DNA from 3 places in the Kitasatospora sp. NPDC056076 genome. Region 3 is predicted to be linked to each of the others. Evidence: riboswitches for the same ligand, from Rfam matches in the RefSeq annotation. Region 3 holds a riboswitch; each other region holds the start of a gene.

Region 1 (5,125 bases), on a different contig from region 3:
GGCGAAGGGAGCTCCGGTGGGAACTTCCTCGGGAACTTCCTCGATCGTTACCCGCCTGTCGGCGGGTTCGATTCTGTAAGGTGGAGACTAGTTTCCGCGATACAGAATTTCAACGGTTTGTTGAAGAGGTCGCCGGGACTCTACTCCTCCCCGACAGCGAAGGGAACGCCGGTGGTTGCGACCCCCGACACAGCATCGACGACAGGCGCCGACCGCGCGAGCGGCGGCGTGCAGTCCGTCGAGCGCGCCTTCCAACTCCTGGAGGCGCTGGCCGACTCGGGCGGCGTGGCCACCCTCAGTGAGCTCTCCACCAGCTCCGGCCTCCCGATGCCGACCATCCACCGACTGGTTCGTACCCTCGTCCAGCAGGGCTATGTCCGCCAGGACACCGCCCGCCGCTACACCCTCGGCCCCCGGCTGATCCGGCTCGGCGAGACCGCCGGCCGCCTGCTCGGCAGCTGGGCCCGCCCGTACCTGGCCGAACTCATGGAGGCCACCGGCGAGACCGCCAACCTCGCGGTACTGGAGGGCGGCGAGGTGGTGTACGTCGGGCAGGTGCAGTCGCGGCGCTCGATGCGGATGTTCACCGAGGTCGGCCGGCGGGTGCAGCCGCACTGCACCGGCGTCGGCAAGGCGCTGCTCGCCCAGCTCCCCGAGGACGAGGCGCGCGCGGTCCTGGGCCCCAACCCGCTGCCCGCCCACACCGAGTACACCCTCACCGACCCGCAGGAGCTGATGGACCAGCTCGCCGAGGCGCGCGAGCGCGGGTACGTGGTGGACGACCAGGAGCAGGAGATCGGCGTCCGCTGCATCGCGCTCGCCGTCCCGGGCGCGCCGACGCCCACCGCGCTCTCCGTCTCCGGCCCGGAGGCCCGGATCCGGGCGCTGGAGGAGCAGGCGGGGGCGTCCGCACTGGTGCCGGTGATGCACCAGATCGCGGCCCGGCTGGGGCAGGTCCTGGCACCCTGACGCTCCGTCAACCGCCTTGACCGGCAAGAGCGATCGGGCCATGACCGGTGCCCCCGCCGTTCGAGTGGCGGTGGGCGAGTTGCGGCGCCCTCGCGGCGGCGGCTCGGACACCCTGGTGCGGACGCGGCCCGCGACGGTGCGGGCCGCCGGAGCACGGGAACAGGGTGAGCGGCGTGGAGCAGCACGGAGTACGGGGCGGCGCGGGGCGCAGGAGGTTCGGCCGGGCCGGATTGCTGGCGGCGGTGACGGCGGGCTGCGCGGTGGCCGCGCTGGCCGCCGGGCCCTCCTGGGCGGTGCGGCACCCGGTGCCGCGTCCGGATCTGGGGACCGTCGCGCCGGGGGCGCCCGAGGCGTCCACTCTGCCCGCCGTGGTCGCCAAGACGTCCCGCTCCCACCTGGAGGTGGTCCGGATCGACCCGGATCCGGCCCCGCCCGGCGGCGCCACCACCATCCACGCCTTCGTGGCCAATCTCGGCCCGGACACCACCGCCTCACCGCTCACGATCACGGTCACCCTGCCGGACGGGGTGACCCCGGAGGGCCCGTACTACCCCGAGGACTGTGCGGTCGTCTCGCGCGGCAGGCAGGTGCGCTGCGTGTTCGGTCCCGGGCTGCCGGACGGGCGCAGCGTGACCGCCCTCGTCCCGGTCCGGCTCTCCGACAACCTGCCGCTCGGGGTTCTGGAGGGCGGCTCGGTCGAGGTGCGCAGCGCGGACGACCCGGGCGGCAGGGGCCACCGGGAGGAGTTCGACATCAGGGTCGTCGAGACGGCGGGCGACTGACGGACCGGATCGCCCCACCGGTCACCGGCCGTCCGGCGAGCGGCTGCCGGACCTCCGTTGACCGATGGGGCGGGCTCGTGGTTACCGGTAGACGTGGTTACCGGTAGACGCGGACGTAGTCGGCGGCCATGGTGATCGGGGCGTTCCCCTGCGGCGCCGGGTGGTACTTGCCGGCGCTCACCGAGAGGTTGAGGATCAGGTACGCCGAGAAGTTGGCTCCGACGCCCTTGCCGTCCGAGAACACCTTGACGCCGTTGACGTACCAGTCCACCGAGTTGGCGCCGTAGTAGGTGCCGATGGTCACCCACTGGTCGGTGCCGATGGCGCCCGCGTCGGTGTAGTAGTCGGGGTTGCCGGGGTTGACGTGGTTGGTCAGCTCCAGCAGGTTCGGGTTGTCGGGGTGGTACTCGAAGGAGTCGATCTCCCCGTTGCCGTTCTTCCAGGTCCACAGGGCGGGCCAGGCGCCGGTGCCGGCGGGCAGCTTGACCCGGGTCTCGGCGTAGTCGCCGGTCTTGACCTGGAAGCCCTCGGCGGAGCCCTCGGTGGTCAGGAAGCCGGTGTTCCAGGACTGCTTGCCGTTCTCCAGCGTCGGCCCGCCCGGGGTGGCGGTGAAGGTGGCGACGCCGTTCGCGACGGTGACGTTGTTCTTGTTCAGCCAGTCGAGCTTGTTGTCGTCCGGGTTGTGGTTCCCGTACTTGTACGAGGTGCTCTTGTCGCCGACCCAGCGCTGGCCCCAGTTGATCGGGCTGTTGAACTCGTCGGACCAGGTCAGCGACTTGCCGGCGATCAGGGAGGACGGCGCCGGGGTCGTCGGGGTGGCCGTGGCGGTGGGGGTCGGCGTCGCGGTCGGCGTCGCGGTCGGGCTCGCGGTGGGGGACGCGGTCGCGGTGGGCTTCGCCGTCGGGCTCGCGGTCGCGGTCGGAGTCGCGGTGGGCTTCGCCGTCGGGGTCGCCGTCGGGGACGGGGCCGGCGTGGGCGTACCCGTGGCCGAGACCACCAGCTGCTGCGAGGGCAGGTTGTGCCAGGCGCCGCCGAGGTCCTGCCAGAAGCCGAACTGGGTGTACGTCCCGGCGGCCAGGGTGCGGGCGGCGCTGGTGTAGGTGAGTCCGCCGGGGCAGATCTGCACGTTGCTCGCGTTGCCCGGGAAGTCCAGGTTGGTGCCGCGCGCGTCACGGACGCCGACGCCGACGGTCTTGGCGGTGAAGCAGGACGAGGAGTGCAGGGCCAGCGAGGCGGTGCCGGCCCTGCCGGCGACCATGGTGGCCGGGGCGAGCCGGTCCTGGGTGACGGTCGGGCCGGTGGCGGCCTGGGCGCCGGAGACGGACGGCAGACCGAGCAGGCCGGCGCCGGTGATGGCGAGCGCCCCGGTCGTGGCGAGGGCGGCGTTGCGGCCGCGGCGGGACGGACGGGCGTGGCGGGGCGCGCGACGGCGCCGGGCAGGCTGGTGCATGGGGGTCCTCTGCCACGCCTGCGAGGTGAGCTGTCGGATTCGGGCTGCAGTTGCCCGGCCGCCTGTGGAGCGGCTTCACCCCTAGCCACGCCCCGCACGCTGGTGCGTACGGGCCGGGCGCTGACCTTGGTTCCCCCGCTCCCGTCCGCTGTGGTGCTCGGGTACTCGCCGGCGGGTGGACGGGACTCGGCGTCCCGGCGGCGGGGTCCGCGACAGCGGACGACGACTGCAGGCTAGGCAGGCCGTCCGTGGACGGACAACCTCATGGGGCCGGTTGTCGCGCAGCTCACAGTGGTGTCGATCAACGACGCTGCGTGGCGGCCGAGTTGATCAATGGAGCCGACGCCAACCCGCGGCCCCGCTGGGCCCCCCGGGCTGCCGGTCACACACGGTGCGCGGTGCCGCGGTGGCGGACCGTGCGTGACCGCCGTGGCGTGGAGCCGCCCGAGTCCGCCCCATCGGATAAATTGGAGCCCTGGGATTTTCCGCGGTGCACAAGAGCACCGGCCGGAGCCGTACGACCCGTCCCCCGTTCCAGAGAAGAGGTTCCGCCCCACCATGACCGCGCCCCTGCCCGCCTTCGCCGGCCGTACCTACGTCTTCCGGGCCGACAACGGCGCGGCCTTCCGCAACTCCTACTCGGCCGACGGCACCCGGCTGCGCTGGGAGGGCCTCGGTGAGTCGGCGGGCCAGTGGGAGGACGTGCGACTGCACGTCGCCGAGGTCGCGCCGGAGATCTACTTCATCAGCTGGACGGAACAGAGCGGGATCACCGTCAGTCACGTGATGGACCTCAACGCGCTGACCGTACGGGCCTTCTGGACCTTCGAGGGCGAGGGCGGCCGGGTCGGCCAGCTGCACACCGGGACGCTGGAACGGGTCGCCTGACCGGCGCCGGAACGCACCGAACCCCCGGGAGCCGAGGCTTCCGGGGGTTCGGTGCGTTCCGCGGGCGGCGCCGTCAGACGGTCTGGCCCGGGTGGCCCGGCTGGTTCGGGACCTTGAGGTGCTGGGACAGCCACTCCAGCGAGGACGGCAGCAGGGCGCTCCAGGTCTCGAAGTTGTGGCCGCCGTTCTCGAGCATGCTGTAGGAGACCTTCATCGGGCTCCTCGCGGCGTCGATGAACGCCTCGGTGTCGTGCTTGTAGTTGCCGTCGCCCTTCTTGGTGCCGGCCAGCAGCACGGAGACGTCCGGCTGCGGCAGGTTCTTCAACCGCCACATCAGGTCGGCCTCGTCGCGGCGCTGCTTGCTGCCGCCGAAGAGGTCGCCGGTGGTCGGGTCGTCGGCCGCCTCGTAGTACCCGGACAGGGACACGGCGGTCGGGAAGACGTCCGGGTGGCGCATGGCCAGCTTGAGCGCGCAGTAGCCGCCGGTGGAGTTGCCCATGAAGGCCCAGGCCCGGGGGTCGGCCGAGACCCGGTAGCTGGCCTGGATCGCCGACGGGACGTCCTTGGTGAAGTACGTGTCGGACTGGGCGCCGCCCGGGATGTCCTCGCACTCGGTGTCCTGCGGCAGGGCGGGCGAGGGACGCATCAGGACCATGACGGTCGGCTGCATCCGGCCCTCCTGCAGCAGCTTGAGCGCGGCGCCCGGGTAGTTGAAGCGGGTGATCAGGTTCTCGGCGATTCCTGGGAATCCGGTGCTGACGATCACGGCCGGGAACTGCTTCTGCGCGTACTCGGGCTGGAAGTACTGCGGCGGCAGGTAGACGAAGCCCTCGGTCGACAGCCGGCTCTCCTTGCCGTCGATCCGGACCTTGCGGATCTCGCCGGACTGGCTGGGCTCACGGCCCATCGCGCCGCCGCCCTTGACCGACGCCTGGCCTATGGTCTCGACCAGCAGTCGGCCGGAGGCGTCCGCCTTGTTGTGGATGACGACCGGGCCGGTGCTGCCCGTGCCCATCAGGTCGTCCCAACTGCTGTA
Region 2 (5,125 bases), on a different contig from region 3:
GGCCCGATCCTCCAGGTCTCCGGCCAGGGCCCGCAGGATCCGGCGACCGGCGAGTACCTCCACCACGGCGACGTGAAGGCGCAGACCCGCCGCACCCTGGAGAACGTCAAGGCCATCGTCGAGGCCGGCGGCGCCACCATCGAGGACGTGGTGATGTTCCGCGTCTACCTCACCAAGCGCGCCGACTTCCCGCTGATGAACGAGGTCTACGCCGAGTTCATCGAGGAGAACGTCAAGCCCGGCGGGGTGAAGCCGTGCCGCACCACGATCTTCGTCGAACTGCCGCAGGAGCCGATGCTGGTGGAGATCGACGCCCAGGCCGTCATCGGCTGACCACCTGACCGCCTGACCGCCCGGCGGCCTGACGGCCCGACGGCCCGACCCGCCGCCACGACACCCCGAGGGCCCGGACGCCACCAACGCGTCCGGGCCCTCGGCGCATCCCCACCCCGCCACGCCGCCGCGCCACCGCCCGCCCACTTGCCACACCTCCAGGGGGACATTAGGTTAGCCTCACCTAACCAACAGGAGGTCCGTTCATGAGCATCACCGCCGGTGACGCCGAGGTGCCCGAGCCCACCACCGCCGAGCGGGTCCGCAGCCTGCTCAGCGCGGCCTCCTCGCTCACCGTCCGCGCCCTCGGCGAGCACCACGACCTGGACACCCCGGTCTCCGTCCACGGCTCCCGGCTGCGCCTGCGCGCCCCGCTGGACGCCCCGCTCGTCGCGGCCCTCGCCGGCGCCACCGCCACCGACGGCCTGGCCGTCGTGCTCGACGTCACCGACGTCTCCCCCGTGGCGGTCCGCGACCGCATCCGCGGCCGGCTCACCCTGGCCGGCCGGCTGCACCTGGCCCACCTCGCCGACGACGGCCTCAGCGTCCACCTGCGGGTCGACGTCGCCCACGCCGTCCTCGCCACCCCGTACGGCACCGGCGCGCTCACCGCCGCCGACCTCTCCCTCGCCGCCCCCGACCCGCTGGCCCGTCACGAGGCCGCCCTGCTCACCCACCTGGCCGACGACCACGCCGACGCCCTCGACCTGCTCACCCGGCTGCTCGACCCGGCACTGCTCACCCACGGCCCGGCCGTCCGCCCGCTCGCCCTGGACCGCCACGGCCTGGTGCTGCGCCTGGACCACTCGCACGGCCACCGCGACGTCCGCCTGGTCTTCCCCGAGCCCGCCCGCGACACCGAGGACTTCGGCCACCGGATGCACGACCTGATGGCCGCCGCCGAACACGGCCTCCCGGCCCGCCGCACCTGACGCCGCCGCAGTCGGCGCAGTCAGCGCAGTCAGCGCGAATACGAGACGTACCCGTGGACCACGACGACCGAGCGGAAAACGGCAGCGGCCGGCCCGGCCGTACGAGAGGTTGTCCCGTACGGCCGGGCCGGCCTTGGGCGTGTCCCGCGCCCAGGTCCACCGGTGCGGCGATCACCCGGTCGAGCGGTCACCCGACATGACCATCCCGGGCGTCGATTCGCCCCGCACCAGCGGTGGTTCACACGTTCCTGCGGAAGGACCCGGAGGGTCAGAGCGCGACGCCGTGCGCCCGCAGGTAGGCGACCGGGTCGATGTCCGAGCCGTACTCGGAACCGGTACGGATCTCGAAGTGCAGGTGCGGGCCGGTCACGTTGCCGGTCGCACCGGAGAGACCGAGCTGCTGGCCGGCGGTGACGGTCTGACCGACGCTCACGCCGATCGAGGACAGGTGCGCGTACTGGGCGTACTTGCCGTCGGCGAGCTTGATCTCGACCTCGTTGCCGTAGGCGCCGTCGCTGCCGGCCTTCACCACGACACCGTTGGCGACGGCGCGCAGCGGGGTGCCGGTGGAGGCGACGAAGTCCTGGCCGGTGTGGTGGCCGGAGGCCCACATCGAGCCGGCCACGCCGTAGGCCTCGCCCAGCACGGGGTTGGCGAGCGGGGCGACGTAGCCGGAGGTGGCGGCGACCGGGGCCGCGGTCACGGCCTGGGCCGGGGCGGCGGTCTGAACCTGGGTCTGCACCTGGGCGCCGGGCTTGGCGGCCTCGGTCCGGACCTGCACCTGGGAGTCCGCGGCAGCGGAGGTGTCCTGGGTGACCGGCGCGGCGGACTTCGCCGGAGCGGCCGGCTTGGCCGGGGCGGCGGCGTGACCGGCGAGGGCCAGCTGCTGACCGGGGAAGATCAGGTTCGGGTCGGCGCCGACCACCGAGCGGTTCTGCTCGTACAGCGCGTGCCAGCCGCCCTCGACGTTCTTGGCGTCGGCGATCTTCGACAGGGTGTCACCGCTGACGACGCGGTAGCTCTGCTGGGCGGCCGGGGCGGCAGCCGGAGCGGCGGCCCCGGAAGCGGCCGGGGCGGTGGTGGCCGCCGGGGCGGTGTGCGCCTGGGCGCTCATCGCGGTCACGAGCGGCAGGACGAACGAGGCCCCGGTGACGGCGGTGGCGATGCCGATGCGGGCGGCACGGGGCAGGGCGATACGACGAGCCTGTGCAGGCATGGAATTTTCCTCTCCGACGCCTGCGAGGTGAGCTGTCGGGTTCGGGCTGGAGTTGCCCGGCCGCATGTGCGGCTTCACCCCAAGCCGGCCCTGGTGGTCCGCGCCCGAAAAGGCGCGAACTCCGGTCCGGCGACTTACCTGTGGGTCCCCCGCTCCTGCCGTACAGAGTTCGGTGCGAGCCACCGGGCAGCGGCAGGACTCGGCGTTCCACCCGGTGGATCCGTCCGGACTGGCCGGGCGGTCGCTGAACTAAAACTCATCCGTTCGGGTGAAGCAATGTCGATCTCTTGAATCGGCAACAACCCCCGCGGCCCCGTCACCCTCCGAATGATCCCTTGCACGCTCCGTGCACGATCCATTCACCCGGCGCCACTGATCCACCACCCTGCGCCGCCGGGACCACCCCCGTGCGACCGTCCGTTCACGCACCGCCACCGACCGACACACCACCCGGTGACCCTTGTCACGTACGCCCCGGCGGGCGCAGGATTCGGCCCGTGGCCACCTCTCAAGCCGGCACTCTGCGCCTGGGCACCGCGCAGGGCCGCTGGGTACTCCTCGCGACAGTGCTCGGCTCCAGCATGGCGATGCTCGACGGCACCGTCGTCAACGTCGCCCTGCCCCGGATCGGCGCCGACCTCGGCGCCTCCCTCGCCTCCCTGCAATGGACCCTGAACGCCTATCTGCTCACCCTGGCCGGCCTGATCCTGCTCGGCGGCGCCCTCGGCGACCGCTACGGACGGCGCCGGGTCTTCCTGATCGGCGTGGTCTGGTTCGCCGTCGCCTCCGCGGCCTGCGCCGCAGCGCCGACCATCCACGTGCTGATCGCCGCCCGCGCCGTCCAGGGCATCGGCGGCGCGCTGCTCACCCCGGGCTCGCTGGCCATGCTCCAGGCGGTCTTCCACCCGGACGACCGCTCGGCGGCGGTCGGCCTCTGGTCCGGCCTGGGCGGGGTGTCGGCGGCCGTCGGCCCCTTCCTCGGCGGCTGGCTGGTGGACGGCCCGGGCTGGCGCTGGATCTTCCTGCTGAACCTGCCGCTGGCTGCCGCCGTGATCGCGGTGACCTCCCGTTACGTCCCGGAGAGCCGGGACGAGTCCGCCGCCGGCCGCTTCGACGTGCCCGGCGCCCTGCTCGCCGCCCTCGCGCTCGGCGCCGTCACCTACGCGCTCACCGCCGCCGGGGAGGGACTGTCCCCCGCCGTCTGGGTCACCGGTGCGATCGGCCTGCTACTGGCCGCCGCCTTCGTGGCCGTCGAGCGGCGCACGCCCGACCCGATGCTGCCGCTCGGCCTGTTCTCCTCCCGGCTGTTCACCGCCGTGAACCTGGTCACCCTCTGCGTCTACGCGGCGTTCAGCGGGGTCTTCTTCCTGCTGGTGGTGCAGCTGCAGATCGTCTCGGGCTTCTCCCCGCTGGTCTCCGGCTTCGCCCTGGTGCCGATCACGGTGCTGATGCTGACCCTGTCCGCGCGCGCCGGGCGGCTCGGCAAGCGGATCGGCCCGCGCGTCCCGCTCACCGTCGGCCCGCTGCTGTGCGCCGCCGGGGTGCTGCTGATGCTGCGCACCGGCCCCGGCTCCTCCTACTGGGCGGACGTGCTGCCCGCGGTCGCGGTGATGGGCTCCGGGATGACGCTGCTGGTCGCCCCGCTGACCGCCACCGTGCTGGCCGCCGTCGAGGTGCGGCACGCGGGCATCGCCAGCGGCGTCAACAACGCCGCCGCCCGCGCGGCCGGGCTGCTCGCGGTCGCCGCCCTGCCGGCCCTGGCCGGACTGAGCGGCGACGCCTACCGGGTGCCCTCCGCGGTGGACTCCGCCTTCCACACCGCGATGCTGATCTGTGCCGGCCTGCTGGCCGCCGGCGGGCTGATCGCCTTCGCCACCGTCCGGGGCAATGTGCTGGCGCCGGAGGAGGAGCACCCGGTGGCCGAGCCGAACTGCGACTGGCCCTGCGCCACCACCACCCCGCCGCTCGACCCGGGCCGCCCCCGGACGCACGAGGGCCCCGCCACCGGAACGGCGGCAGGGCCCTCGCCAGAGAACTGACTCCTCGTCAGAGGATGTCGCCGGGGGCGTACTTGGCCGCCTCCGGGTAGGCCGCCGCGACGGCCTCCACCTGACGGACGACCTCGGCGACCTGCGCCCCGGCCGCACCGGTGAAGGACAGCCGGTCGGCGAGCAGCGCGTCCAGCCCGGCCCGGTCCAGCGGGATCCGCTCGTCGGCGGCGAGGCGGTCCAGCAGCTCGTTCTCCCGGGCGCCGGCGCGCATCGCCAGCGCCGAGGCGACGGCGTGCTCCTTGATGACCTCGTGGCCGGTCTCCCGGCCGACGCCCGCGCGCACCGCGCCCATCAGCACCTTGGTGGTGGCCAGGAACGGCAGGTAGCGGTCCAGCTCGGCCTCGATCACGGCCGGGAAGGCGCCGAACTCGTCCAGGACGGTGAGGAAGGTCTCCAGCAGGCCGTCGAAGGCGAAGAAGGCGTCCGGCAGCGCGACCCGGCGCACCACGGAGCAGGAGACGTCGCCCTCGTTCCACTGGTCGCCGGCCAGCTCGCCGGTCATCGACGCGTAACCGCGCAGGATGACGGCCAGGCCGTTGACGCGCTCGCAGGAGCGGGTGTTCATCTTGTGCGGCATCGCGGAGGAGCCGACC
Region 3 (5,125 bases):
TCAGCCCGAGGGCGCCCAGCCCGCCGCCCAGCCCGACCCGCAGCTCTTCACCTGGGAGTTCGCCGCCGACCCGTACCCCGCCTACGCCTGGCTGCGCGAGCACGCCCCGGTGCACCGCACCACGCTGCCGAGCGGGGTGGAGGCCTGGCTGGTGACGCGCTACGCGGACGCCCGGCAGGCGCTCGCGGACGGCCGGCTCTCGAAGAACCCGGCGCACCACAGCGGGCAGGCGCACCGCACCGGCCGGGTGGGCATCCCGGGGGAGCGGCAGGCGGACCTGATGACCCACCTGCTGAACATCGACCCGCCGGACCACACCCGGCTGCGCCGCCTGGTGTCGAAGGCGTTCACGCCGCGCCGGGTGGCGGAGTTCGAGCCGCGGGTGCAGCAGCTCACCGACCGGCTGATCGACGGCTTCGCGCAGCGCGGTTCGGCGGACCTGATCCACGAGTTCGCGTTCCCGCTCCCCATCTACGCGATCTGCGACATGCTCGGCGTTCCCTCCGAGGACCAGGACGACTTCCGGGACTGGGCCGGAATGATGATCCGGCACGGGGGCGGCCAACGCGGCGGCGTGGGGCGGGCGGTGAAGCGGATGCGGGCGTACCTGCTGGAGCTGATCCACCGCAAGCGGGCGGACCTCGGGGACGACCTGATCTCCGGCCTGATCCGGGCGAGCGACCACGGCGAGCACCTGACCGAGAACGAGGCCGCCGCGATGGCCTTCATCCTCCTCTTCGCCGGGTTCGAGACGACGGTGAACCTGATCGGCAACGGGACGTACGCGCTGCTGCGCAATCCCGGGCAGCGGGCCCTGCTGCAGGAGTCGGTGGCCCGCGGCGAGACCGCGCTGCTGGAGACCGGGATCGAGGAACTCCTGCGCTACGACGGGCCGGTGGAGCTGGCGACCTGGCGGTTCGCGACCGCTCCGCTGACCATCGGCGGGGTGGAGATCCCGGTCGGGGACCCGGTGCTGGTGGTGCTGGCGGCGGCGGACCGCGATCCGGCCAGGTTCTCCGACGAGAACACCCTCGACCTGGCCCGGAGCGACAACCCGCACCTGGGGTTCGGGCACGGCATCCACTACTGCATCGGAGCCCCGCTGGCCCGGCTGGAGGGGCGGTCCGCGCTGGCCACGCTGCTTTCCCGGCTGCCGGATCTGCGGCTGGCCGAAAGCCCGGAGAATCTGCGCTGGCGGGGTGGCCTGATCATGCGTGGATTGCGCGAACTTCCGGTCGAATTCAGTCCGGAGCCCCGGTCGCCGCACAGTCGTCCTGAGGCCACGACACGCTGACGAAGCATCCGGAACCGGCCACCGGCGGTGGTATGAACGCTCATCAAACCGGACAAAGCCCCGCCGTTGGTAGGCGATCGAACACGGGCCGTAATTCTTGTGTGATGTCGGTGATATGAGCTTGTGATTCGTCTGAGGATCTGTCTAGTCTCCGTGGAGTTCGCAGCTGCGGACCTCGTGCGCGGACGCCGAATCCTGCCCGCCGCGTCACGGGAAACCGACCAGAACCCTGGGCAGGGGCGGGGGAACCAGGTTTGTTGCCGTTCCTCCACGGCTCGGGGTGAAGCCGCCCGCGCGGAATCGATTCCGCAGACGGCGGCCGGGCCACCTCCCGGTCCGAACCCGACAGCTCACCTCGCAGGCGTGCGGAGAGGGACCTTCATGCTGTTCGTTGGAACCGGCCGTCATCGCCGTCGCACCCAGGCCGAGAAGGCCATCGCCGTCGCCGGTGTGGCCGGCGTCGGACTCGCACTGCCGCTCCTCTCCGCCACCGGCGCCTCCGCCGCCCCGGCCTCCGTCTGGGACTCCGTCGCCCAGTGCGAGAGCGGCGGCAACTGGAGCATCAACACCGGCAACGGCTTCTCCGGCGGCCTCCAGTTCACCCCCAGCACCTGGAAGGCGTACGGCGGCACCGCGTACGCGGCGCAGGCCAACCAGGCCAGCAAGGGGCAGCAGATTGCCGTCGCCGAGAAGGTCCTCGCCTCGCAGGGCCCCGGCGCCTGGCCGGTCTGCTCCCAGAAGGCGGGCCTGAGCAAGGGCGGCGCCCCGGCCGAGGTGGACACCTCCTCGGACGCCAAGCCGCAGAAGCAGCAGGCCCAGAAGCAGGCACCCAAGCAGCAGGCCCCCAAGGCCGCCGCCAAGCCCGCCCAGCCGAAGCCGGTCCAGCAGTACGCGCCGAAGCACGCCGCGCCGAAGCAGGTCGAGCAGCCCGCCGCCCCGTCGGCGCAGCAGTACGCCCCCAAGCACGCCGCCCCGAGGGCCGCGCAGGCCCCGGCCGCCACGACCGGCCACGACTACACCGTCCGGGACGGTGACACCCTGTCGGGCATCGCCACCGCCCAGGGCGTGTCCGGCGGCTGGCAGGCGCTCTACGACGGCAACCGCACCACGGTCGGCGGCAACCCGGACATGATCGTGCCCGGCCAGGTCCTGCACCTGGGCTGAGCCGGACCGTTCCACGGCGAACGACACGCTGGACACGTAGGGGGCCGCGCCCGGCGGCCCCCTACGTCCGCGTTCGCCGGCCCCGATGGACGCCCCGGTGGGACGCACCGGGACGAGCAGGTGAACTACCGGTGGGTAGCCGGGCCACACGGTGAGACGCAGCCCGGGCCGAGGTGGCCCCGGGAGCCCGGGCGGTTAGGCTCTGGTCGTAACGACTCCGCAATCGTCCGGCCGACAGCACCACCCGCCGCCGGACCCTGCTTCCGCAAGGAGATGCTTCGTGCCGTCCATCGATGTCGTCGTAGCCCGTGAAATCCTCGACTCCCGCGGCAACCCCACGGTCGAGGTCGAGGTCGGCCTCGACGACGGCAGCACGGGTCGTGCCGCTGTTCCGTCGGGTGCCTCGACCGGCGCCTTCGAGGCGCTCGAACTGCGCGACGGCGACAAGAACCGCTACTTCGGCAAGGGCGTGGAGAAGGCCGTCCTGGCCGTCATCGAGCAGATCGGCCCGGAGCTGGTCGGCTACGACGCCACTGAGCAGCGCCTGATCGACCAGGCCATGCTCGACCTGGACGCCACCCCGGACAAGTCCTCGCTCGGCGCCAACGCCATCCTGGGCGTCTCGCTGGCCGTCGCGCACGCCGCCTCCGAGGCCAGCGACCTGCCGCTGTTCCGCTACCTGGGCGGCCCGAACGCCCACGTCCTGCCGGTCCCGATGATGAACATCCTCAACGGCGGCTCGCACGCGGACTCCAACGTCGACATCCAGGAGTTCATGATCGCTCCGATCGGCGCGGAGTCCTTCTCCGAGGCCGTCCGCTGGGGCGTCGAGGTCTACCACACCCTCAAGGGCGTGCTGAAGGAGCGCGGCCTGTCCACCGGCCTCGGCGACGAGGGCGGCTTCGCGCCGAACCTGGACAGCAACCGCGAGGCCCTGGACCTCATCACCGAGGCCATCCAGAAGGCCGGCTACGTGCCCGGCCGCGACATCGCGCTGGCCCTGGACGTCGCCGCCTCCGAGTTCTTCCAGGACGGTGCCTACCAGTTCGAGGGCAAGGCCCTGTCGGCCGCCGAGCTCATCGAGTACTACGCCGAGCTGGTCGCCTCCTACCCGCTGGTCTCCATCGAGGACCCGCTGGACGAGTCGGACTGGGACGGCTGGAAGGCCATGACCGTCAAGCTGGGCGACAAGGTCCAGCTGGTCGGCGACGACCTGTTCGTCACCAACCCGGCCCGCCTGGCCAAGGGCATCGAGACCGGCACCGCCAACGCGCTGCTGGTGAAGGTGAACCAGATCGGCTCGCTGACCGAGACCCTGGACGCCGTCGAGCTGGCCCAGCGCAACGGCTACCGCTGCATGATGTCGCACCGCTCCGGCGAGACCGAGGACGTCACCATCGCCGACCTGGCCGTCGCCACCAACTGCGGCCAGATCAAGACCGGTGCCCCGGCCCGCTCCGAGCGCGTCGCCAAGTACAACCAGCTGCTGCGCATCGAGGAGATCCTCGACGACGCCGCCGAGTACGCCGGCCGCGGCGCCTTCCCGCGGTTCAAGCACGAGGGCTGAGCGCGCCCGGGCCGGGCGGCGTCCGGCCCTGATCCGGGGGCCCGAGGCCCCCGGTAGCGCACGCCTGACCGGTGCCCCGCCGCTCACCCCGTAGGGTGGACGGCGGGGCACCGTCGCGACCAGGAGGGGATACGGGAGATGGCTGGCTGGAGGATCCCGGGCTTGGCGGCCCGGCCTCGGTTCACGAGCCGGGCGACCGTCCTCGTCCTGGTGCTCTGCTCGCTGGTGGCGATCCTGGCCTACCCCACGCGGCAGTTCATCTCCCAGCGCGCCGAGATCTCCGCCCAGCGGGCGAAGGCCGACCACGCGCGCCAGCAGGTCGACCAGCTGCGCCGGGACAAGGCGCGCTGGCAGGACCCGGAGTACGTCAAGGCGCAGGCCCGCGCCCGGCTGCACTACGCGGTGCCGGGGGAGACCCCGTACATCGCGGTGGACCCGGCCGGTCCGGCCGCCCGGCCCTCCGCGCCGGCCGGTTCGGCCACCGCCGCCGCCGACGCGGCCGCCGGCCCGGCGAAGGCCGACAAGCCCTGGTACACCAGCATCTGGGACTCGGTGGACGCCGCCGACACCGTCGCGCTGGCCCCCGCCGCACCCCGTCCGCTCCCCCCGTCCTCCGTTGGAGACCCCACCCCCCATGACCACTGAGAACCACCCCGCCGTCTCCGACGCCGACGTCGCGGCCATCGCCGCCCAGCTCGGCCGGGTGCCGCGCGGCCTGCGCGGTGTGGCGCACCGCTGCCCCTGCGGCAACCCCGACGTCGTGGAGACGGCCCCCCGGCTGCCGGACGGCACGCCGTTCCCGACGCTGTACTACCTGACCTGCCCCAAGGCCGCCTCGCTGATCGGCACCCTGGAGGCGGAGGGCGTGATGAAGGACCAGACGGCCCGGCTCGCCGAGGACCCGGAGCTGGCCGCCGCCTACCAGAAGGCGCACGAGGACTACATCGCCCGGCGCGACGCGATCGAGGTGCTGGAGGGCTTCCCGAGCGCCGGCGGCATGCCGGACCGGGTGAAGTGCCTGCACGTGCTGGTCGGCCACTCGCTGGCGGCCGGAGAGGGCGTCAACCCGCTCGGCGACGAGGCGATCGGCATGCTGGAGG

What was found. Region 3 has a riboswitch for cyclic di-AMP ahead of ACFC1T_RS06840 (transglycosylase family protein). Riboswitches for the same ligand answer to the same signal wherever they lie in the genome.
Region 1: it holds a riboswitch for cyclic di-AMP, as region 3 does, so the genes downstream of both, ACFC1T_RS23130 (hypothetical protein) here and ACFC1T_RS06840 (transglycosylase family protein) in region 3, are expected to answer to the same signal.
Region 2: it holds a riboswitch for cyclic di-AMP, as region 3 does, so the genes downstream of both, ACFC1T_RS30380 (peptidoglycan DD-metalloendopeptidase family protein) here and ACFC1T_RS06840 (transglycosylase family protein) in region 3, are expected to answer to the same signal.

What each region holds. Positions count from the first base shown of each region.
Region 1 is NZ_JBHJWG010000028.1:77,163-82,287, reverse strand. It holds gene ACFC1T_RS23140 (IclR family transcriptional regulator) at 172-969, shown strand; gene ACFC1T_RS23135 (hypothetical protein) at 1,143-1,751, shown strand; gene ACFC1T_RS23130 (hypothetical protein) at 1,849-3,201, opposite strand; cyclic di-AMP (ydaO/yuaA leader) riboswitch at 3,209-3,316, opposite strand; gene ACFC1T_RS23125 (MoaF N-terminal domain-containing protein) at 3,760-4,089, shown strand; gene ACFC1T_RS23120 (alpha/beta hydrolase) at 4,163-5,125, opposite strand, start outside.
Region 2 is NZ_JBHJWG010000046.1:35,122-40,246, reverse strand. It holds gene ACFC1T_RS30390 (RidA family protein) at 1-333, shown strand, start outside; gene ACFC1T_RS30385 (DUF2470 domain-containing protein) at 540-1,265, shown strand; gene ACFC1T_RS30380 (peptidoglycan DD-metalloendopeptidase family protein) at 1,534-2,481, opposite strand; cyclic di-AMP (ydaO/yuaA leader) riboswitch at 2,484-2,666, opposite strand; gene ACFC1T_RS30375 (MFS transporter) at 2,979-4,520, shown strand; gene purB (adenylosuccinate lyase) at 4,528-5,125, opposite strand, start outside.
Region 3 is NZ_JBHJWG010000006.1:10,955-16,079, forward strand. It holds gene ACFC1T_RS06835 (cytochrome P450) at 1-1,294, shown strand, start outside; cyclic di-AMP (ydaO/yuaA leader) riboswitch at 1,504-1,674, shown strand; gene ACFC1T_RS06840 (transglycosylase family protein) at 1,676-2,458, shown strand; gene eno (phosphopyruvate hydratase) at 2,739-4,025, shown strand; gene ACFC1T_RS06850 (septum formation initiator family protein) at 4,188-4,670, shown strand; partial or broken gene ACFC1T_RS06855 (DUF501 domain-containing protein) at 4,642-5,125, shown strand, end outside.